DNA from 3 places in the Paraburkholderia sp. GAS333 genome. Region 3 is predicted to be linked to each of the others. Evidence: riboswitches for the same ligand, from Rfam matches in the RefSeq annotation. Region 3 holds a riboswitch; each other region holds the start of a gene.
What was found. A riboswitch is a leader RNA that binds a small molecule or an ion and turns the genes downstream of it on or off. The one in region 3 is predicted to bind manganese.

Region 1 (7,236 bases), on a different contig from region 3:
GCTTCCCAGCGGGTCGCACCGAGCGCCAGCGCCATGTCGACACGATCGCGCCGGGCGGTCAGTTCCTCGGTCATCCGTTCGATTCCGAGCGACACGCCCGTCAACGTATTGCCGAGAATCATTCCGAGGATCGGAATCGCGTATTGCGGCTCGTACCACGGGTGAATGCGGATCACGACGAACAGCCCGACCGCCGCCACCAGCCACGAACTGACCCAGATCGACAGCACGCTGTCCGCGCGCTGCCCGGCGTAAGTGCGGCTGCCGCGATTCGCACCCGCGAACCCGGCGATCAGCGTCATCAGGATCATCAGCGGCAGCACGACGAACCAGTGGTCGTAGCGGAACACCCAGCCGAGCACATAGCCGATGGCCAGCAACTGGACCACGGTGCGCACCGCCGCCCACGCAAGCTTGCGCTCCAGATCGAGCTTCAGCGCCACCGACACCACGCCGTTCACGACGATCAGCAGCGCGGCAATCGCGACGTCCCAGAGACTCAGGTTTTGCAGGGTCATCGCGCGGCCTCCTCGTGCGCGGGCGATGGCGCCGCGCTTTCGTCCAGCACGCCTGCACGCATGGTCAGATGGCGCTCGCTCATGCGCGCGGCCTGGGCCGGATCGTGCGAGACCCACATCGACGCGTGACGTGACGGATCGGCGTCGAACCACGCCTTCACGAGACCTTCGATCGCCTGCGACGACTCGGGATCGAGCGACGCGGTCGGCTCGTCGAGCAGCAGCACTTCGGGCGTCAGTTGCAGCACGCGGATCAGCGCGGCGATCTGCGCTTCACCGCCGGAGAGTTCGCTCGCGCGCTGGTCGAGAAAGTTTGCGCTGCGGCCGGCCTGCACCGCGAGGCTCGCCGCCCGCGCGCGATCGAAACGCACGTCGCGATAGGTGCGCAACTCGAACGGATAGCGAAGGTTGTCTTCGACCGTGCCGTCGAGCAATGCGGGCCGCTGCCGGATATACGCGACGTTGCGCCGATAGCGTGGAATCGCCGCGCGCTCGACCGGCGCGCCGTGCCACAGCACGCGCCCGGCATCGAGCGGATCGAGCAGCGCGAGCGCGCGCAGAAACACGCTCTTGCCCGAGCCGGACGGCCCGGTGATGGCGACGCGATCACCCGCGCGCAACGCGAAGGTAGTGGGCTGCAACAGCGTCTGGTCGCGCTGTGGATCGCGCCGGACGATGCCGTCGGCGAGAACAAGGGGGACGTCGGTCATGAGTGGGATCGTAGCGGCGTAGTGGGGGCACTGCGCCATCTATCTAACCGCTCGGCGAGCCGCCGTCAATAGACGTGCGGCCGATGAGCCCTCAGCCGAGCGGAAACTCAGCCGATGATCTGAAGGTGTTCCGCCAGAATCGTGCAGCCGATCGCGATCAGCACGACGCCGCCCGCCATCTCCGCGCGCCTGCCGGCCACGTGACCGATGACCCGTCCGAGCAGCACGCCGATGGTCACCATCAGCGTGGTGGCGAGTCCGATTGCAGCGGCCGTGGAGTAAATGTTGACGTCGACGAACGCGAGGCCCGCGCCGACCGCCATCGCGTCGATGCTCGTTGCGAAGCCGGTGACGGCCAGCAGCCAGAACGAATGGGTCGCGGGTTTTTCCTCTTCAGCCTGCGGCGTGCGAAAGCCGTTGCGCACCATGCGCGCGCCGAGCACGAGCAGCAGCGCGAACGCGATCCAGTGATCCCACGCGGATACGTATTGCGCCGCCGCCTTGCCGAGGAACCAGCCGATCAGCGGCGTGAGCGCCTCGATGGCACCGAAGATAAGCCCGGTGCGCAGCGCTTCGCGCCAGTGCGGACGATGCAGCGTCGCGCCTTTGCCGATGGCGGCTGCGAAGGCGTCGGTGGACATGGCGAAAGCGAGGAACAGTGTGGCGACAGGATTCATGACAGGAGTGGCTCGAGGTCCATGGTCGGGCGGAAAACCGCGACACACCGCCGCGCCCGACCGGTCGCGTGATGTGTCGATGGTCTTGCCAACCTGACGGCTACCTGCACCACGGTCTGCGCGACCGAGAATGTTGATGCAGGCGCTTCTGGGTAGAAGCCGGCTACTCCCCAAAGACAGGGCGCAAGCTTAACACGTCAGAAAGCATTCTGTAATAAATAGCCTGTGTTGACGGGGGGTTTGCGTGAAGGGCTATTTGACGAGATCGTCCAGACGTTCGTCGTCGATACCGGCGGGTTCGAGGTGCGCGGTGACATCGGCGGACTGGAACAGTTGCTGGACCGCTTTTTCCGCGTTGTCGCTGATCGTGTGGCCCTCGTTGACCGTGAGCGAGCCTTCCACTTCGACGTGGAACTCGACGAACACGCGGTCGCCGCCGTCGCGTGTGCGGATATCGTGCACGTTCTGCACGCCGTCGCAGCCTCGCACGGCCGCCTCGATACGCTCGCGGTCGGGCATGTCCAGCTCACGGTCGAGCAACTGCACCAACGCCTGCGCGGCCATGCCTCGCGCGTTCCACAGCATGTACAACGAGATGACGATGGCGCCGGTCGCATCGGCGCGCGACCAGTCGAGAAAATGGTCGAGCAGCAGCGCGGCCAGCACCGTCAGGTTGACGGCGACATCGGTCGCGTAGTGCGCGCGATCGGCGGCAATGGCGGTGGAGCCGGTGCGCCTGACCACCAGCGTCTGCATGCCGACGAGTCCGGCTGCGGCCAGCGAGCTGCCCACGATCACCGCAATGCCGAAGCCGGTCTGATTCAGCGGTTGCGGATCGAAGAAGCGGCGTGTCGATTCGACGCCGAGTCCGACCGCCGCGCCTGCCAGCAGCAGCGCCTGAACGAAGGCCGCGATCGCTTCGGCTTTGCCGTGTCCATAGCGATGACCTTGATCGACCGGACGCGCCGCATAACGGACGCCTGCAAAGGTCACCGACGAAGCGAGGACATCGACGAGGCCATCGGCGGCGGAGGTCAGCAGCGAGATGGAGCCCGTGGCGAGCCATGCCCATACCTTGACGACGACGAGAATCAGCGCGACCGCCAGAGCAACGATGGAGGCCATGCGGCGGAGTGCTTCATCGGACATGCGTTCGGACATCGTTGCGGTCTTCGGTCGTGGCGATAGGCGAATGAGACCACGCTTTGCGGGTCAATGGATAGGCCTGTGAAGGAATGCAGGTCACGCTTGCATAAACAAGAAAAGGTTGAAGCAGTCAGCCGCTTCAACCTTTATGTGGGCATGCTGGTTTCAGCCTGCCTTGCGGATCGGCGCAAAGCGCCGCTTGCCGAGCACCGGCGTCAAACGCCGGAAACGCTCCCGCTTATGTTCTTCTTCGAAATGGCTCAGCGACGGTTTGACCAGATCGCTGCGCGACACGATTCCCACGAGGCGCATGCTCTTGCGATCTTCGACCACCGGCAGCCGTTCGAGATTGTGGACGGCCAGTCTTGTTGCAACGAGACGGCAGGTTTCGGAAGGCAACGCGTAGGTGGGGCTCATCTGCGCGAAGACGTCGGCGAGAAGTGCGGCGCGTTTGACTTCTGCGTTTTCCCGGCAGAATTGCTCGAGCAGCGCCCGATCGGCCACGCCGATCACCGCGTCATCACGCAAGACGGGATACGCGCGGCGCGTCTGATTTGCGCCGAAAAACTTCTGCAAGGTTTCGCCGACCGTCGCGCCTGCGTCGATCGAATCGACGGTGGGCGTCATCACTTCGTCGACGAAGTGACGCTCGAGCGGATCGACCCCGTACTCGCGATAGATGTGATAACCACGGCGCGCGATTTTCTCCGTCATGATCGAGCGGCGCATCACGACGGCCGAAAAGCCGTGTGCGATCAGCGTGGCGGTCAGCAACGGCAGCAGCGCGTTGGCGTCGTGAGTCAGGCCGAAGGCGAACACGATCGCGGTCAGCGGTGCGCCAAGCGTTGCGCCGAGCGTCGCGGCCATGCACACGAGCGGCCACAACGCCGGCTGATTGCCCGGCAGCCAGTGCGACAGCACCGTGCCCAAACCCGCGCCGAGCATCAACAGCGGGGCGAGAACGCCGCCCGACGTGCCGGACCCGAGCGCCACGACCCACATCACCGCCTTCACGGCGAGCAGTGCGAGCGCGATCTGCAAGGCGATGTGCTGATGCAGAAGATCGCCGATCACGTCGTAACCGACGCCGAGCGCGCGCGGCTCCAGCCATCCGCCGATGCCGACCACGACGCCGCCGAGCGCGGGCCACCACATCCAGTGAATCGGCAGCTTGCCGAACAGGTCCTCGGTCTTGTACAGCGCGGCGGAAAGTCCGGACGCCAGCGCGCCCGACAACAATCCGGCGATCACGCACGACAACAGCGCCCAGCTGTCCGGCGCGGCAGTTTCAAGCGGGAACAGCGGACCTGTGCCGAAGAAAAGCGCGCGGGCAAAACCGGCGACCGCGCACGCGATTGCGACCGGCAGGAAACTGCGCGGCCGCCATTCGAACAGCAGCAGTTCGACCGCCAGCAGCACGGCGGCCACCGGCGTGCCGAACACCGCCGTCATACCGGCGGCCGCGCCCGCGACCAGCAGCGTCTTGCGTTCGGCGGCGGTGACTTTCACGCATTGCGCGATCAGCGAGCCGAGTGCGCCGCCGGTCATGATGATCGGACCTTCCGCGCCGAACGGGCCGCCGCTGCCGATCACGATGCCCGACGACAGCGGCTTGAGCACCGCCACTTTCGGCGACATGCGGCTCTTGCCGAACAGGATCGCTTCGATGGCTTCGGGAATGCCGTGTCCGCGAATTTTTTCGGAGCCGAAGCGCGCCATCAAGCCGACGATCAGACCGCCCGCCACCGGCACGCCGATCACCCAGAGGCCGAGCGTGTTGCCCGCAGGCGAGCGTTCGGCGAACGATAGCGTGCCGAAGAAAAACAGATTGGTGAACAGATGAATCAGGTTCAGCAAGACGAAGGCGGCGAGCGTGCTGACCGCGCCGATGCAGGCCGCCAGAACGAAGATGCCGGGCAGCCGCGCGTTGGCCGCGAAGTCGCGCTTATGGGAGTCCATGCTCATGATCAGTCGAGGTCGATCTGTGGAATCTGGAACGCACCTTCAAGCGATTTCAACTCTGCCCGGTGCAGTTCGGCGAGCCGTGCGAGCACGCGTTCACCGGCTTTTTCAAGGTGGACTTCCACCTGACGGCGATCGTTGTCGCTGACCTGGCGGCGCACGAGTTCGAGCGCTTCGCAACGCGATACCAGCGCGACAACGCCGTGATGTTGCGACTGAAGCCGCTCCGCCAGTTCGCCGACGGTTGCCCAGTCGCGGTCGGGATAGCCCTTGATATGCAGCAGCAACAGATACTGCAACGGCGTGATGCCTTCGCTCTGCGCGGCCTGTTCCGAGAACCGTTCGAAGCGGCGCATCTGATAGCGAAACTCGGACAGTTGCTCGAAGTCGGCTTTATTCAGCCCGCGAGTGCGTGTTTTCATTGGAGACCTGCCGGTGCGGAGAAACGACGAATATATCACATGATGATGTATTTTATTTTCGTGCGATTCGTGCGATTCGTGCGATTCGTGCAGATTCGCCTTCGCCGTGTCATGCAGCCTGACGCAGTGTGTCCCCTGTCTGTCGGTACAGGCCTGCGATCAGATCCACTTGCGTAATCATTCCCGCCACGTGTCCCGATGCATCGAGTACCGGAATATGGTGATGGCCGTGAGTGGCAAAAATCGGCACGAGGTCGGTGATCGGCGCGTTCGTGCGGATCGTGCAGACCTCGGTGGTCATCACGTTGCCGACGGTCGGCGTACGTAGCCCGTCGCCGCGAAGCCATCCTTCGAGATAGCGCGTGAATGGCGCCGGTTTATCGACTCCGCGCCTGTCGGCGAGATCGGCGCGCGTCACGATGCCGATCAGATTCCGGTCGGTGTCCGTTACCGGAAGCGCCTTCACGTTGTTGCGTTTCAGCAGATCCCACGCGGCTGTCGTGTGCGTGTCCGCCGATACCGACACCACGTGACGCGACATGATGTCTTCGCAAGTCAGTTCGTTGAAGCTGCGCGAAAACGCCTGAAGCTGTGTTTCCCGCAGCAGCGATTCGAGGTCATCGGGATCGATGTCGAGCATTTCGCTGCGGCGTTTCAGAACAGCATCGAGGTCGGCGCGCGTGAAGCTGTCGCGCGCCGGGTTTGCAGCGTTATTTGGCGTGACGGCAACGCGAGCCTGCCGCCCCGAATGCGGATAGCGATGACCCGTAGCCGCGTGATAAGCGATTGCCGCGACGAGCAGTGCGGCCGACTGGATCGCAATCGGTTCGAGTACGAAGCGATATCCCAGTGCGTGAATGGCCGGTCCGCCGAGCACCGCCGTCAAAGCGACCGCGCCCGATGGCGGATGAACGCAGCGCAGCGCGAACATTCCGCAGATCGACAACGCGACGGCAAGCGCGGCCGCGAGCACGGGTTCGCCGATTGCGTATGCACAGGTCACGCCGATCGTCGCGGACACCAGGTTGCCGCCGACGATCGACCACGGCTGCGCCAGCGGACTCGCGGGCACGGCGAACAGCAACACCGCTGAGGCGCCCATCGGCGCGACGAGCAGCGGAATGTTCGCAGTGGGCCCGAGCAGCAGGAACATCGTGCCGCCGGTGAAGGCGATGCCGAGCAGCGCGCCGAGGCACGAGCGCGCGCGCTCCTGCCATCTCACGGTGACGGGTGCAGGAATAAAGCTGGCGAGCCAGCGGAGGGCGATGGAGCGGAACAAGATAGATACGGGACAAGGAGTGAAGGCGCGACGCCGAGCCGTGATTATATGTCAACGTGATATAAATGCGCTCGCGTGGCTCCGCTCATGCGCCACGGCGAAATTATCACGTTGTGATGTGAAATGAAAACAGCCGGATTTTGGGCAGCGGACGGACTAGCTAAAGTCATTCACGCTGAGCAGAACCATCGCCAGACGCGGATTGAAACGCCGCGACTTGTAGGCCGCCGAACGAATCTTCGACTGGTTTGCGGTGAATACTTCAGTGGGAGAGTAGCCGGAATCGTCGGCGAGAATGCGCATGGCGGCACTGGATATGCGGCCTGGAATCGTCGCTGTGCCGTCTTGGATCGTGAAATTCAGATCGCCGCCGCGCGCGTCGTCGCGAGGGTCTGTTACCGCGAAGAGGTTTTCCATGGTCGCATGTCCAATCCAGAGATTGCCGGGTAAGTCCCGCGAGCAAGTGATGACTGGAGGCGGGGTCGAAAACGGTATTCCTGAAACCGGTCAGTGGTTTGGAGC
Region 2 (7,236 bases), on a different contig from region 3:
ATGCCCGAGCACTCATAAGAAGAACAGGCCGGCCAGTCCGGCAACATGCTTCACCAGGCCCGCCTCGCGCGGGCTTTTTTTCACCTCGCCGATTTTCGCGTCGCCTGTCCCGTCGAAGCCACCCTCTGAAATACGGGGCAATCCGGCCTCTACTCCGCCAATCGTCCGCGACGCGCGACCGTAGACTAATCACAGCGCATTGCGCCTGCGTCCCGCCCACTTTGGACTGTCTGGACGGTTTGCCTCGTCCGGCATCCGGCGGACTTCCTGCTGGCAGCGACTCACGCAGACGCGAATGCAAATACTCACGCACCACCCGGCGCCATAGCGAAAGCAACGGCACGCCGCTCCTGGCTTCGACCTCCACGCACGCTCAGGCCGACGCGGCAGGAACAAGCCCGGCAGACGCGCCGTTAAGCAACATCCCAAGGACCGAAGCGAATTCATGACTACCGATGCCGATCTGCAACAGGCTTTGACTCACCATCGCGCCAGGCGTCTGCCGGAAGCCGAGCGACTGTACCGGGCGATCCTGCAGGCTCGCCCCGACCATCCTGAAGCGAATCACAACCTCGGCGTGATGGCCGTCCAGACCGGCCAGCCCGGCGCCGGCCTGCCGTTTTTTAAGGCAGCCGTCGAAGCCGCGCCGCAGCGTCCCGAATTCTGGTCGCTCTATCTCGACGCGCTGATCATGACCGGCCGCGACGACGAGGCTCAGCAGGTAGCCGCACAGGGACGGCAGCGCGGATTGGCGTTGTATGCGGTTCAGGTCGAACCGGTCGATGCGCCAGCGCCGCTTCGCAGCGAACTCGATGCGCTCGCAGACGAATTCATCCAGACGCTGGAAACGCTCGATAAACAGGGCTTGCACGCCGACGCGGAAAATCTCGCGCGTCAGATGACCGGCCTTCTGCCGGAACACGGCTATGGATGGAAAGCGCTGGCGTACGCGCATCTGCGGCGCGGCGATCTGGCCGGTGCATTGCAGCCGCTCACGGAGGCGGCAACACGCGCGCCCGCAGATGCCGAGCTTGCCCGTCACCAGCGCGCGGCAAAGGCCATGCACGATGCGCTCGCGCTGGAGCAGCGCAACGAACTGCATCAGGCAGGCAAGCTTTTCCTGGAAGTCCATGCGCTTTATCCCGACCATCCCATGGTCAACCATCGGCTCGGCGTGATTTCGATCAGGCTGAACCAGTCGAAAGCCGCAGTGGACTACATGGAGCGGGCGCTCGGCGGCGATCCGAACAATTGCCAATACTGGGCCAACTACATCGACGCGCTGCTGCAGGCTGGCGAGTTGAAGGCCGCGTGGATGGCGCTGGAAATGGGCCAGCAGCGCGGTTTGAGCGGACCGAATATCGACAAGCTGATCGGCGTCATGACGATGATGTCGACGCAAACCACCTTCATGGTGCCGAGATCGCTGAAAAGTCCGGGGGAGCCACTTGCGGCTGCACAACCGAACTTGTCAATCAGCGCAGTACTCGCCGCGGCCACTCCGCCGAAAGCCACAGCACCTCTTCGCCAGGCAGGAAAAGCCGCACCGGCCAGCGGCGAAATCGCTGCGCTCGTCGAGCTATACAACCGTGGACGCATCGACGAAAGCATCGCCGCCGCGCGCAAGCTGATCGACACTTACCCGTCGCACGGCTTTGGCTGGAAGTTGATGACCGTCTCGCTGCATAACCTCGGCCGCTATGACGAGGCGATGGAATACTGCGCGAGGGCTCGCGAACTTTTCCCGAACGACGTCGAATTGCTGCAAGTGTCCGCCAGCATTCTTGAAGCAGGTGGTCATCACGAGAAAGCCGAAACTGATTGCCGCCGGATGCTCGAACTCAGCCCGGATCATCCGGAAGGCTTGCGGATTCTCAGTATCGTGCTGATCTCGATGGGAAAGCTGGAAGAGGCCGAACGCGTTTCCCTGCGCGCGATCGAGGTCGCCCCGAACGCGGCGCTACCGTACAGCGCGCTTGGTGTGACCTACATGAAGCAGGGCAATCTCGACAAAGCGGCCGCTACCTTCCGGCGCGCGATCGAACTCAACCCCAACGGCGACCTCGCATACAACAACCTCGCGTTCTGCATGACCCACAGCGAGAATGCCGACCCGGCGGAATTGTTCGCGACCCATCGCCTGTTCGGCGATCAATTCGAAGCGCCTCTCAAGCCGAATTGGGCGCCGCATGACAATGTGAAAGATCCGGAGCGCCGTTTGCGCGTCGGCTTTATTTCCGGCGATTTCTGCCGTCACGCGGTGTCGAATTTCTTCGAACCGGTGCTGGAACATCTCGTTCGCGATCCCCGGATTTCGCTGCACGCCTTCTCGAATACGTCGACCGTCGACCAGGTCACGCAAAAAATGCGCGCGACCTTCGAACACTGGCATCCCGTATTCGGCATGAAAGAAGATGCGATCGCCCAACTGGTCTGCGACAACGAAATCGACATCCTGATCGATCTCGCGGGTCACACCGCGAATAACGGACTGCTCGCCATGGCGCGCAAGCCTGCGCCCATCCAGGCATCATGGATCGGCTACCCCGGCACGACGGGCCTGACCGCCGTCGACTATTTCCTCGCCGACCGCTACTGGGTGCCGTCCGAACAGTTTCGCGACCAGTTCACCGAGCAGATCGTCTATCTGCCCGCGCTCGCGCCGTTCAGCGCCGATCCGCTGTGTCCGCCGGTCAATCTGCTGCCCGCACAGAGCAAGGGTTACGTGACCTTCGGCAGCTTCAACCGGATGGACAAACTGCGTCGCGAAGTCATCGCGCTGTGGGCGCGTTTGCTGCGCGAGGTACCGAACTCCCGCATGCTGATAGGCGGCCTGCCCGCCGACGGCAGCCTCGGTGACCTCCCGGCCTGGTTCGCAGAAGAAGGCATCGCGCGCGAACGCCTCGACTTCCGTCCCCGCTCGAGTGTGCCGGTCTATCTGCAGCAGCATCACCACGTCGACATCTGCCTCGACACGTTCCCGTTCTCCGGCCTAACCACCGCGCTGCATTCGCTGTGGATGGGTGTCCCGACACTGACGTTGCCGGGCAAAACCGTACCAGGGCGCAGCGGCCTGACAGCCATGTCGCACGCCGGACTCGAGATGTTCATCGCGCAGGACAAGGACGATTTCGTGCGCCGCGGAGTCGAACTGACGTCCGATATCGCTGCACTGGCCGCGCTGCGCGCAGGCATGCGCGAACGTTGCGAGAACTCGCCGATGTTCCGCCCCGCGGAGATCGCGGATGGCGTTTCCACAGCGTTGCGCGTGATGTGGCGTCGCTGGTGCGCTGGCTTGCCGGCGGAGTCGTTCGAGGTGAAGGAAACGGCTGCGCAGCAGGTGGCCTGAAGCAGGTGGGTCGACGCGCTGCCGCGCGGCCCACACCACTAATCGACTGAAATCAATGAAACCGATCCGACTCGTATGCGGCACCCGCCGCAGCCGTGAGCAGTTTTCCAACGAAACGGCGCTCGGCCGTTCGCTGAAGCTCTACAAGCATCTGACGGAACCGCAACTGCATCTGTTCGACAGCAACACGCTGGGGTTGTCGACGATCTATAACAACGCGATCCTGTACGCGCAGCAACACCCGGCGATTCTCGTGTTCATTCACGACGACGTCTGGCTAAACGATTTCTTCTGGACCGAGCGGATCGCCGAGGCCGTCGCGAAGTTCGACGTGATCGGGCTCGCGGGCAATAAACGGCGCGTCGCCGGACAACCTTCGTGGGCATTCGTCACGCCCGACTGCAAGTGGGACGAACGGCAATACCTGAGCGGTACGGTCGGACACGGCAAGGGTTTTCCGTGCGAGATCGTGTCGTCGTTCGGGCCGGCCGGCGTCGAAGTGAAGCTGCTGGACGGCCTGCTGCTCGCCGCCGACAGCACGACGCTGGTCAACAGCGGCCTGCGCTTCGACGAGCAGTTCGCGTTCCACTTCTACGATATGGATTTCTGCCGGCAGGCCGAATTGAAAGGCTTGCGGATGGGCACCTGGCCCCTCAGCGTCGTGCATGAAAGCGGCGGCGCGTTCGGCAGTCAGGGATGGCGCGACGGTTACGCGCGGTATTTGCAGAAGTATGGAAGCTGAGGTTTCGCAGACGTCAGCACGATGTTGCCGCAAAGGAAATTCGCGGCAACGTCGTGCGTTGCATCACGCTCCGATCAACGCGAGAGCGTGACCGCCAGATACGCCGCGTAGAGCACGCCGCACACCAGCAACGCCCACACCGGCAGTCCGCGTTCGCGCACATTGATACGCAGCCACGCGGCGGCGACCAGCGTGATCACGATGCCCGTCACCACTTCGATGCGCGGCGTCCACGGCGTCAGCAGAATGCCGATCGCGGGCAGCAACGTCCCCTGAAAAACCATCGCACCGGTGATATTGCCGAATGCGAGCGTGTCCTTGCCGCGCCGGATCCACAGAATGCTGTTGACCTTCTCGGGCAACTCCGTGGCGATCGGAATGATCAGCAGCGACAACAGCAGCGCCGAGATGCCGAGCATCTGCGACACACCGCGCACGCCGTGGATGAACCCTTCCGCGCCCCATACCAGCAAGCCGACCGCGATCAGCAGTTGCAGCGCGATGGTCAGGAGATTGGTCGGCACGCCCAGGCGCGAAAGCAGCATCGTGCCCGGCGCTTCGGTGCCGTGCCCTGCGTCGACGAGATCGCCCGACGCGCGGAACGTCATCACCACGTAGGTCACGTAAACGCCAACCAGCGCGACGCTGAATAGCGCGCGGACAATCATCTGCGAATGCGGCACGTACATCGCGGCGGCGGCCAGCACGAATGCGCACAGGAAGTAGTTGAGATCGCGCGTGAAACCGGTGCGCTCAGGCACGACGTGGCCCGTTACACCGCGCGACCGAAGAATCGCCAGCGTCATCAGGAAAGTGGACAGCGTGGAGAGCATCAGCGGCGCGCCGAGAATCGCGCCCACGCCGATTTCCTGATTAACGGTTTGATCGCTGGTGCCGCTCGCGATGGCGAGCAGCGGCACCAGCGTTTCGGGCAGCGCCGTGCCGACCGCTGCGAAAAGCGAGCCGGTCACGCCTTCCGAGATTTTCAGACGTTCGCCCAGATGTTCGAGTGCATTGGTGAAGAGTTCGGCCGCCACCAGGATGACGACCAGCATGACCGCGAGTTCGAAGAAGAGGCTGGTCATGCGCGGCATCCGGTGCACGAGGTGAAGACATGGCCATGCGCTTGGCGACGGATTGCCGGAACGGCATGCGGGAAGAATGGCGAGGCGCTACGGTAATTCACGGGACAACTCCGCGGTCGGACGACTATGACAAACCAATGACGCACCGCCACCCGTCCGACCAGAACGAGGCAATACGCCAATGGTCTCGCCAAACCGACCCGGTCGAACGCGCCATGACCCGCAGGCCAAGTATGTTGACGCGCTCTCCTTCAACGAATGAAGGAAGGCTACTCCCCAGTGACGAGGGGATTTTACGGGGATGCAGGGCTTTCAACAAGGTTCGACCATAGCGCTAGCAGAATCGCTGATCGATGACGCTTGCGTCTCGCACTCCCCGGTACAGGTCAGCGCCTTTTACAGACGATTGAGAAAACGTGCGCTTGCCGCCCACCCGCGGCTATCTGCATCTGCGCAATTTCAACGGCCTTGAGGCCGCTTGCGTTAAGTAACGGCTCAATCGATGCTTCACTGAAGAAGTTAATGTGTTCGTGCCAGTGTCTGCGCTGACGGAAAATCTCAACTGAGCCAGGATTGGCGCGCATTAAGTCCTCATAGGGTACTTCTATGTAGAGGAGCGTTTCTTGTGCCATCGCGGCCGCAATTTCCCGAAGCGTATCGGCAGGATAGGGCACATGTTCGAGCACGTTCGAGGACACAATCAAATCGTATTGCGTCTCGTCGATCACTTTCTTGTCGACGCGGGTTGCTCCGTCCACCACCGGCTTGCCGGAAATGTCATAAACATGGTGCAACGCACATCGGTTACGTAATGGCGTGTTAAATCCCGTGTCGCCGCCCCAGTCGAGCACCTTCGGAATATCGCGCACGTGGCGCTCGAGAAAAGCCTCGATCTGCGGAATGTAGGGCGATCCATCGACGTAAATCTGGTTGCGAGCTCTGTAGCCCGGCTCGAAGCGCTCCCTCAGCGCGGTGTAGGCCTCACCACGATAGTCTGCGTAAAGCGCCGCCATCTCTGCATCGTCAAAGCGGATGTCGAGAAACATTGCGCCGCAGTCGGCACACTGAACGCTATTGCATAGCGGATAGGCATGGCCCAACTGAATATCACGAAGCCCCCATTCTGGCGTCACTTCAACGGGTTCCCAGCCAAAGGCGCGGTTTGCGACGAATGGCATCAGGATTGAGGGGCTGCGGTTGAGTCGAGTGCCCTGACAGCAGACACAACGGTCTGCAATGCGACTTCGGTGGCGAAAGGGCGAATAAGCGTCCGTCATGCTGAATCCAGTTTATTGTTCGGCGGCGCACATTCCGGCTATTCGCGTCTGCGCCGTCCCGAGGTACATACAACATCAGGAATGTCATCGCGCTGCATTGCATCTATCCGAGAGAACTACCGCAACTACGCAGCGTTCAATTTCACTGCAGACGCGCGTGCCTTCATGGCCTCTCGTGCATAAGCGAGATTCGCCTTGAATTTTTCCGATGTGGGCAACTGTCCGGGCAACATGTCCGTCAGTTCAGTCAGACCCGCAATGAATCGCTGAAGCTCCGGAAAGTGCAACGAGAAACGTACATACACCTCCACAAGACGCTGCTTCGCTGCGAGGATCTCTTTTATAGTCAGGTTGCCGTCAGCGGCTTCACCTCGCAGAAATACCTCCCACTCAATGAGCCCCATCGCGAAAATCGGACTACCGTTTGCCGATTCCTGCGCACCATGCCTCCGGAATGCACCGTGATAGCCGCCTACCACTGCAATCGGCCCCAGCCTGGCCACCGCGAGGTAAGCGCAGACATCGCCAAGAAAGTCAGGTACATGATCTTTGTATTTACTCAAGTCCGCGATCTCGATGCGGCTTTTGTCCAGCATCACGAAACTCGGCTCGCCGATGAAGTTATCCAGTTGCGGCAGCATGTTCCGGACAATGTGGCTTCGATCGATCAATGCTATTTCACCGTTGCCCAGAAGGCGTGGCGGCGTGTGGACAATTGCGCTTTTCGCATCGATCATCACGCGCCCGTGAAACGCCATCGCGGCCTGTGGGAACTTCCGCAAT
Region 3 (7,236 bases):
TTTCGAGCGACTGGTAATACAGCGTCAGATGCTCTGCCTTGGTAAGCAGCGTCTGCACCTGACCCTGGCGACTCTCGATCAGAGCACTGTTGAGTTGCGACAACGCGATCGCGGCGATGCAGATCACGCCGGCCAGCGCGGTACTGACGAGAAGAATGAGCTTTGTCGAGACTTTCATTGGGTTCTAGCGCACACGGCGCACGGTTGAAATTTGAACTGTTCGGTACATATATCGGCTCGCTCGACCTGACCTTTAGCGTTCTCTTTTGTATGAAGAAACGGGCGGTAAGAATGATTCCCACGGCCATGCATCGTGTGCGTGATCGCGCGACGATGGACCGCCTGATACGGCGTGAAAAAATCACCGGTACTCGCGCCGACAGCAGAACGCCGCGGCAACAAAAATCTTCGTTCGACCCGTCAACGCGAAATTTTGCTGCTTCATACTTGCGCGAGGACGACCATCGGAGCAACAGAATGCGACGCGTCATCGTGCGGAGATCGCCGGTTCACGGCAAGGGTGTATTTGCAATGCGTCCTCTCGAGGCGGGCGAGCGCGTGTTCGAATACAAAGGGGAAATCACGACGTGGAAAAACGCGGTGCGTCGACACCGGCGCGAGGGCGTCGCGGGCCACACGTTCCTGTTTGGGCTGTCGGATGGACGCGTGATCGACGGTAGCCGCAGCGGCAACAGTGCGCGCTGGCTGAATCACGCGTGTACGCCGAACTGCGAAACCATCGAGGATCGCGGCCGCATTTTCATTCACGCGATCCGGCCGATCGTCGTGGGCGAAGAGTTGTTCATCGACTATCTGCTGGCCATCGACGAAACGGAAGACGAAGAGGCTCGCGCGCAATATGCGTGCGCCTGTGCGTCCGCCCGATGCCGCCGGTCGATGCTGGCGGCTAGCGTGTGAGAGGAACGGGGAAGGGCGGATGCAGCACGCGCATGAGCATGCGGGAACTCGCGTGCACGGCCGCTTGTCCACCAAGCCGCCATGCACGTCTTTCAGTTACTTACTGATAGAAGTTCATCGTGAGCATCGCCGAGCGGCCCGGCGCCCAGGTTGCATAGATCGGATACGCGGTCTGGTAATACTTCCTGTCGAAGATATTGTTCACGTTGAGTTGCAAGTCGATCTTCTTCGACACGCGCCACGTGGCCGATGCGTCGAAACGCGCGTAGCCCGGAATCCATTTGCGCGAGGTCGCGGCCACCGATGCGTAAGTCAGGCTCGACACCGTCGCGCCCGCGCCCAACGTGAGCTTGGGCAACACGTCATAGCTGGTCCACAGCGTGAAGTTGTGCTTCGGCACCATGACCATCGGCAAGCCTGATAGAGCCGGGCTCGTGGGGCCCGCATCGGTCGTGATCGCGTCGAGGTACGAGTAGCCGCCGAACACGGCCCACTTGCTGGTCACGTTGCCTGCAAAGCCGAACTCGAAGCCGCGTACGCGCTGCGAGCCCGCGTTGATCGTACCGCCCAAACCGTCGCTCACGCGAGCGTTGGTCTTCTCGGTCTGGAACAGCGCGGTCGTGAGCGACAGACGCTGATCCAGCACATCCCATTTCGCGCCCACTTCGATGTTGTTCGAGCGTTCGGGCGCGAGATCCTTGTTGGTCGTGGTGATCTGGTCGGTACCGCCGCCGAGGCCCGAGTTCGAGCCAGGCGGATTCGACGATGTGCCATATGACGCATACAGGCTGACGGTGCGGATCGGTTTGAACACCAGGCCGAATTGATAGCTGAACAGGTTCGACGAGTTGCTCAGATTGGCGACGCCCGCCTGCTCGGCGGTCACGTCGTAGCGGTCGAAGCGCATGCCCGCGTTGAAGATCCAGCGCTCGGAAAGCTGAACGCTGTCGAACAGATAGGCGGATGCGATGTTCGTCTGCGTGTGCGTTGCGGGGCCCGGAAAGCTTTTGTCGCCGTTCAGCGCGATGCTGCCCGTCCACGGATTGTCCGGATTCCAGCCGCCGAAGAGCGACGTGCAGTTGTAGGCGACCGAGCACGGTCCGCCCGAACGGATGTTGTTGCCCGCCGAATCGCTGACGAGATAGCCCTCGTAGAGATCCTGTTCGTGGCTGAATTCCACGCCGGCTGTCACGGTATGACGCATGCCGTAGAGGTCGAACTTGCCGCTCGCCTCGGTCTGGTTCGCCACGCTATTGGTCGCGTATTTGCCGCTCTTTGCCTGCAGACTCAGGATGTTCGAGGTCGCGCTCGTGAGTTGCGGATTTGTCGCGATGTAGTCGAGCGTCGAGCGGCCGAATACGGTCGTGTTCTTCACCTTCCATGCGTCGTTGATGCGATGTTCGACCTTCACTTCGCCCGTGTCGGTCTGGCCGCGCCGGTAATCGCGCGAGTTGAGTCCGAAGAACTGGCCGCGGTCTGTCGCCACCGGCGTGCCGCCCGTCGAGCGGAACGGCGAGCTGAAATCCGGCATGTCATAGGTGTTCAGATGGTAGTAGCTCACCGTGACCGTGGTCGGCGAGTTCAGGCCGAACGCGATCGACGGCGCGACGCCCCAGCGCTTGCTATAGATGTCGGTGCGGCCAGCCTGATCGGCATCGTGGCCCATGACGTTCAGGCGGATCGCGGTGGTGTCGTTGAGCTTCTGGTTCCAGTCGACGGTCGCGCGTCGGTAACTATCCGTACCCAGCCCGACGCTGCCATTGATGAAATTGTCGGCTTGCGGCGCCTTGGTGGTGATGTCGATGCTGCCGCCCACCGAGCCGCGTCCCGCGTACACCGAGTCGGGACCTTTGACGACGCTGATGTTTTCGACGTCGAAGGTCTCGCGGTTTTGCACGCCCGAATCCCGCATGCCGTCGACGAAAATCGAGTTGCGCGATTCGAAGCCGCGGATCACCGGACGATCCGCCGAAGGATTCGCCGCCGCATCGCCGCCGAGGAAGGTGATGCCCGGCACGGTGCGCAGCGCGTCGGTGAAGGTCGAGACGTTCTTTTCCTTGAGCACCTCCTGCGGGATGACCGTGATCGAGCGCGGCGTGTCGATGAGCGGCGAGGTGAATTTGTACGAAGACAGCGATTTCGTCTGCAGGTCCGACGGGGCCGACGAAGTCACTTTCACTGCAGGGAGCGTGGCGTCGGTGGCGGTGCTGCCGGCGTTGCTGGAGGGGGTCGAAGCCGCCGTTGTGGATGCCGGGGAGGGCGGCGTGGCGGGCGTCGCCTGCGCGTGGACGGCGGTGGTCGCGAAAAATCCGGAGCAATACAAGGCTGTAACGGACGCGATCGTGCGCATCCTGAACTGGGCGGAAGATGTCATGGCGTGTAGTCAGTTTTCGACGGTCCACTGCCTGACAACTCATGACCGTTCGTTAGAGGCGCCAAGCGTGGATTCGGTAATTGCAAATAGTCATGATTCGCATTTGCGGTTATGGATTGTAAAAATCAGAAAGCATGTTGTAAATGCGTGCTGGGGAAACGCAAACAAATTGTTGGAATTTGGTAAACGGGTGGATTGTTAAGGGAACGTTAAGGTTGGGTGTGGTTGTGGATGGTTGCCTGCCTGGGTGGGTTGGCGCGCTAGTCGGCCGTCTGGTGTTGGTCAAAATGGGCATAGCGGTCGCGCACCAGCGCCCTGGTTTGTGCCCGCAGGTTCGCCAGCAGTGTGCGGCTGGTGGGCTGTGCCGAAACGAGCCCGGCCGGTCCAGCAGCCTCGTAGCGCCACACCAGCTGGCTGACCTGACGCTCACACAGTTGCAGCCGTTCAGCGGCCAGTACGATCGTCTGCCGGTGCTGGATGACCGCCTCGATGATCTTCATGAGCTCGAGCTCATGCATGCGGATCGTGATGAATCCACGTGCGTTCATGGTCGGGCTCCGGGCTGGCTCTGATGCCGCTGCATGCACCACAGCAGCCAGCCCGGACATTTCTAACTGGCTCAAACCGGACATTACAACTTAGCCGCTACAGACTTTGTGTTGATAATTTATATTATGTCAAATTAAGATGCAGTCCCCAGCCCGTTTAGTAATCCCACACCACCTTCAAACTACAACAATCCCAAACCCTCCTTTTCCCATTGCCGATCAACCACTTACCCCAATCCACCACCCACTAGCAGAAACCCCAGACAAACCCGCTAATCCTCCACGCCCCAAGTGCCGTTATCATGCTGGCCAAACCAATACGAAGGAGACAAACGATGCTGAAAAAATGGGCCATTTGCGCCGCGCTTTTTGCCACTGCAGCCGTCGCCTACGCGGACGCAAAATGGGAGGTCGTCAGCCAGAATCCCACCGCGACGTTTTATGTCGACACGGAATCCATCACGCGCACCGGCCAGACGGTGAACGTCTGGACTAAGGCTGTCAACAGCACGCCGCGGATTCAATCCGGTGACCAGATCGCCACTGCCTACGGGCTGGATCACTTCGTCTTCAACTGCGCGGATAAATCCGGCGCGCTCGTGAGTTTCGCCCGGTTCGATCAGACCGGCGCGACCATCCAGTCGCTCGCACGCAAAAAATACGAGATGGAAGCCGTCGCTCCCGACACGCCCATGGCGATCCTCCTGCATCGCGTTTGCCAGTAGCTGCGAAAGTTTGCCAGTAGTTGCAAAAGTAACGCAGCCAGCCGTTTCGTGAATCGCCAACGCGTTGCTTGCTAAATGCTTTCATCGAAGAGGGTTTGTCTGAATCGCCTTGCCTGGGGCGCTGTCAGACCGCTATAATCGGCGCCTCTTCGGGGAGTAGCCGCCTTGGACGAAATGTTCAGGGGCTCGCGTCAACATACTTGGAGCGGTCGTCAGACCGTCCATGGCGCGCGCAGCAATCGCCTGGCAAGACCGATGACTCACACTCCCACCAGCCGGGTCGCGGGAGTGCGTGTCATCGTGATTTGACCGTGCGGCCCGGTTATAACAAACCCCATGCAATCATTCCTCGTATCCACAAGCGTTGTCGGTCTCGCTGAGATCGGCGACAAGACCCAGTTGCTGTCTCTGGTTCTTGCGGCGCGCTATCGCAAACCTATCCCTATCGTGCTCGGCGTGTTCGTCGCGACGCTGATCAATCACGGCTTCTCGGGTGCGCTCGGCGCGTGGCTTGCCAGCATCATCAGGCCGGAAATCATGAACTGGGCCGTGGTGGCGTCGTTCGCGGTCATGGCCGTGTGGATCCTGATTCCGGACAAGCTCGATGATGCCGACGCTCTACCCGTCAAAGATTCAATGGGCGTGTTCGGAACAACGGCAATCACGTTCTTCATCGCGGAAATGGGCGACAAAACCCAGATCGTGACAGTGGCGCTCGCGGCGCGATTCCACGAATTCTTCGGCGTCGTGGCGGGCACGACGCTCGGCATGATGCTGGCGAACGTCCCGGTTATCTATCTTGGCCACAAGTTCGCTGACCGCTTGCCGACCAAGGCGGTTCATATCCTGGCGGCGCTTATTTTCGTCGTACTCGGCGGCCTCGCACTGCGCACGGCGCTGTATCCGGAAACTCACTCGATGTTCTGATCTTCCGGCGTGACGTGACGGCTCCCGTGGATTAGCGGAAGCCGTCACGCAGAACTTGCAGCGCGAGAAAACCGCTTACATCGGCGGAGCGACGCCGTCCTTTTCCACGACCACGCGTTGCGCGACGAAGGTGCCTTGCGACGCGGGCGTGGCGACCACAAACACTTTCTTGCCGGCGGTCAGGTCGGTGCGCGCGGCCGACGTGAACGTGACGATGGGCACATTCGCGGGGACCGTCACCGTGTTGTTGCCGCCCTTGTACGACAGCTTCAGATCGCGGCCGCTGGTGCCCTGAACGACCGTGTCGACGTTCGCGTTGGTCATCGAGCTATTCGGGCCGAGATCCCAGTCATAGTGCCCTTCCCCCGTGCCGCGCGCGGATTCCGGGAACACCACCACTTCGGTCGCCGTCAGCTTGCCGTCAGTGCCAGTCGTCGCGGCCGTGCCGACGAAAGAGCCCTGTTTAATATCGGACAGTTGCATGGCCTTGACGGCGGACACGGTGACCGTCGGCTTGAGGTCGATCGACACGGTGTCGCCGCTGCGGCGGTGCACCTTCAGCACGTCGCCGTCGAGCGAAACGATATCGCCGCGGATGCGCGATGGTTTGACCGCCGGGGTCTGCGCAAGCGCGACGCCGCTAATAGCCAGCGTCACGAGAGTAACGCCGAGATTCAGACGAATAGACATGGATGCTCCGTAAAAAACCGTTGGTTTGACCTGCGACTAAAGAAAAAAGACTGAAGACCGGTGAACCTCAGGAACCGCCGAACCAGTTGTAGCCCTGGTTCTCCCAGTAGCCACCGGGGTATTCGTTCGTCACGCTGATCGCGACGATATGTTTCGGATTCTTGTAGCCGAGTTTCGTCGGCATGCGCAGCTTCATCGGAAAGCCGTACTTCGGTGGCAAAACCTGGCCGTCGTAGGTCAGGGTCAGAAGCGTCTGCGCGTGTAGCGCGGTCGGCATGTCGATACTGGTCGAGTAGTTATCGGCGCAATGAAACGCGACGTAGCGGGCCGTGGTATCGGCGCCAGAGCGTCTGAGAAAATCGGCGAAACGCACGCCTCCCCATTTGCCGATCGCGCTCCACCCTTCTATGCAGATGTGCCGCGTAATCTGACTTTCCTGCGGCAACGCGCGCAATTCTTCGAGCGTCCACACACGCTTTCCATGCGCGAGGCCGTTCACCTCGAGCCGGTATGTCGCGGGATCGACCTCGGGTACATCGTCGATGTCGTAGAACGCGTTGAACGGAAACGGCCGCGTGATCATCGACTCCGGATAGGTCGGCGCCATTTCGTTCGGGTTGAACAGCAGAGCCTGCACGTCGTCGTTGAAGAACGACATTTTGCGCAGCATGGTGTTCACCGATTTGTCATTGGACAGGTCGCAACCCGACAGCATCGCAATGCCGCCGAGCGTGAGAATCCGCTTTCCGAGCAGCCTGCGTGCGGGGTTTTTCAGTTCGCGGCTCACATCCTTGATGATCGCGTCGGCGTGGGACGAAAAAATTGCGGCCGGCTTTTTAGCCTGTTTTCTGAACGTCATGGTTACCGTCCGCGAATCATCAGAAGCAGCGAGCGCGGCACCAGCGCGACCATCACGACGTGCAACACGAAGAACGCAACCAGTACGCTCATCGCGACGAAGTGCACGACGCGCGCGTTGTCGTACCCGCCCATCAGCGTGCGCAGCAGCGGGAATTGCACTGACTTCCATACGGCCAGGCCCGACACGATCAGA

Region 1: it holds a riboswitch for manganese, as region 3 does, so the genes downstream of both, mntP (manganese efflux pump MntP) here and ABH945_RS24330 (TMEM165/GDT1 family protein) in region 3, are expected to answer to the same signal.
Region 2: it holds a riboswitch for manganese, as region 3 does, so the genes downstream of both, ABH945_RS09940 (sodium:calcium antiporter) here and ABH945_RS24330 (TMEM165/GDT1 family protein) in region 3, are expected to answer to the same signal.

The regions. Positions count from the first base shown of each region.
Region 1 is NZ_JBNDKS010000001.1:1,581,002-1,588,237, reverse strand. Features, by position in the region: gene ABH945_RS07065 (ABC transporter permease) at 1-518, opposite strand, end outside; gene ABH945_RS07060 (ABC transporter ATP-binding protein) at 515-1,228, opposite strand; gene mntP (manganese efflux pump MntP) at 1,336-1,905, opposite strand; yybP-ykoY riboswitch at 1,923-2,089, opposite strand; gene ABH945_RS07050 (cation diffusion facilitator family transporter) at 2,158-3,066, opposite strand; gene ABH945_RS07045 (chloride channel protein) at 3,217-5,016, opposite strand; gene ABH945_RS07040 (MarR family winged helix-turn-helix transcriptional regulator) at 5,019-5,435, opposite strand; gene ABH945_RS07035 (HPP family protein) at 5,545-6,714, opposite strand; gene ABH945_RS07030 (hypothetical protein) at 6,871-7,131, opposite strand.
Region 2 is NZ_JBNDKS010000002.1:151,271-158,506, forward strand. Features, by position in the region: gene ABH945_RS09925 (hypothetical protein) at 13-141, opposite strand; gene ABH945_RS09930 (tetratricopeptide repeat protein) at 446-3,349, shown strand; gene ABH945_RS09935 (glycosyltransferase family 2 protein) at 3,405-4,091, shown strand; gene ABH945_RS09940 (sodium:calcium antiporter) at 4,166-5,176, opposite strand; yybP-ykoY riboswitch at 5,295-5,466, opposite strand; gene ABH945_RS09945 (class I SAM-dependent methyltransferase) at 5,563-6,453, opposite strand; gene ABH945_RS09950 (glycosyltransferase family 2 protein) at 6,579-7,236, opposite strand, start outside.
Region 3 is NZ_JBNDKS010000004.1:529,011-536,246, reverse strand. Features, by position in the region: gene ABH945_RS24360 (methyl-accepting chemotaxis protein) at 1-178, opposite strand, end outside; gene ABH945_RS24355 (SET domain-containing protein) at 478-918, shown strand; gene ABH945_RS24350 (TonB-dependent receptor) at 1,019-3,091, opposite strand; gene ABH945_RS24345 (hypothetical protein) at 3,117-3,494, shown strand; gene ABH945_RS24340 (helix-turn-helix domain-containing protein) at 3,553-3,840, opposite strand; gene ABH945_RS24335 (surface-adhesin E family protein) at 4,176-4,565, shown strand; yybP-ykoY riboswitch at 4,710-4,889, shown strand; gene ABH945_RS24330 (TMEM165/GDT1 family protein) at 4,902-5,492, shown strand; gene ABH945_RS24325 (hypothetical protein) at 5,568-6,182, opposite strand; gene ABH945_RS24320 (molybdopterin-dependent oxidoreductase) at 6,250-7,041, opposite strand; gene ABH945_RS24315 (cytochrome b/b6 domain-containing protein) at 7,044-7,236, opposite strand, start outside.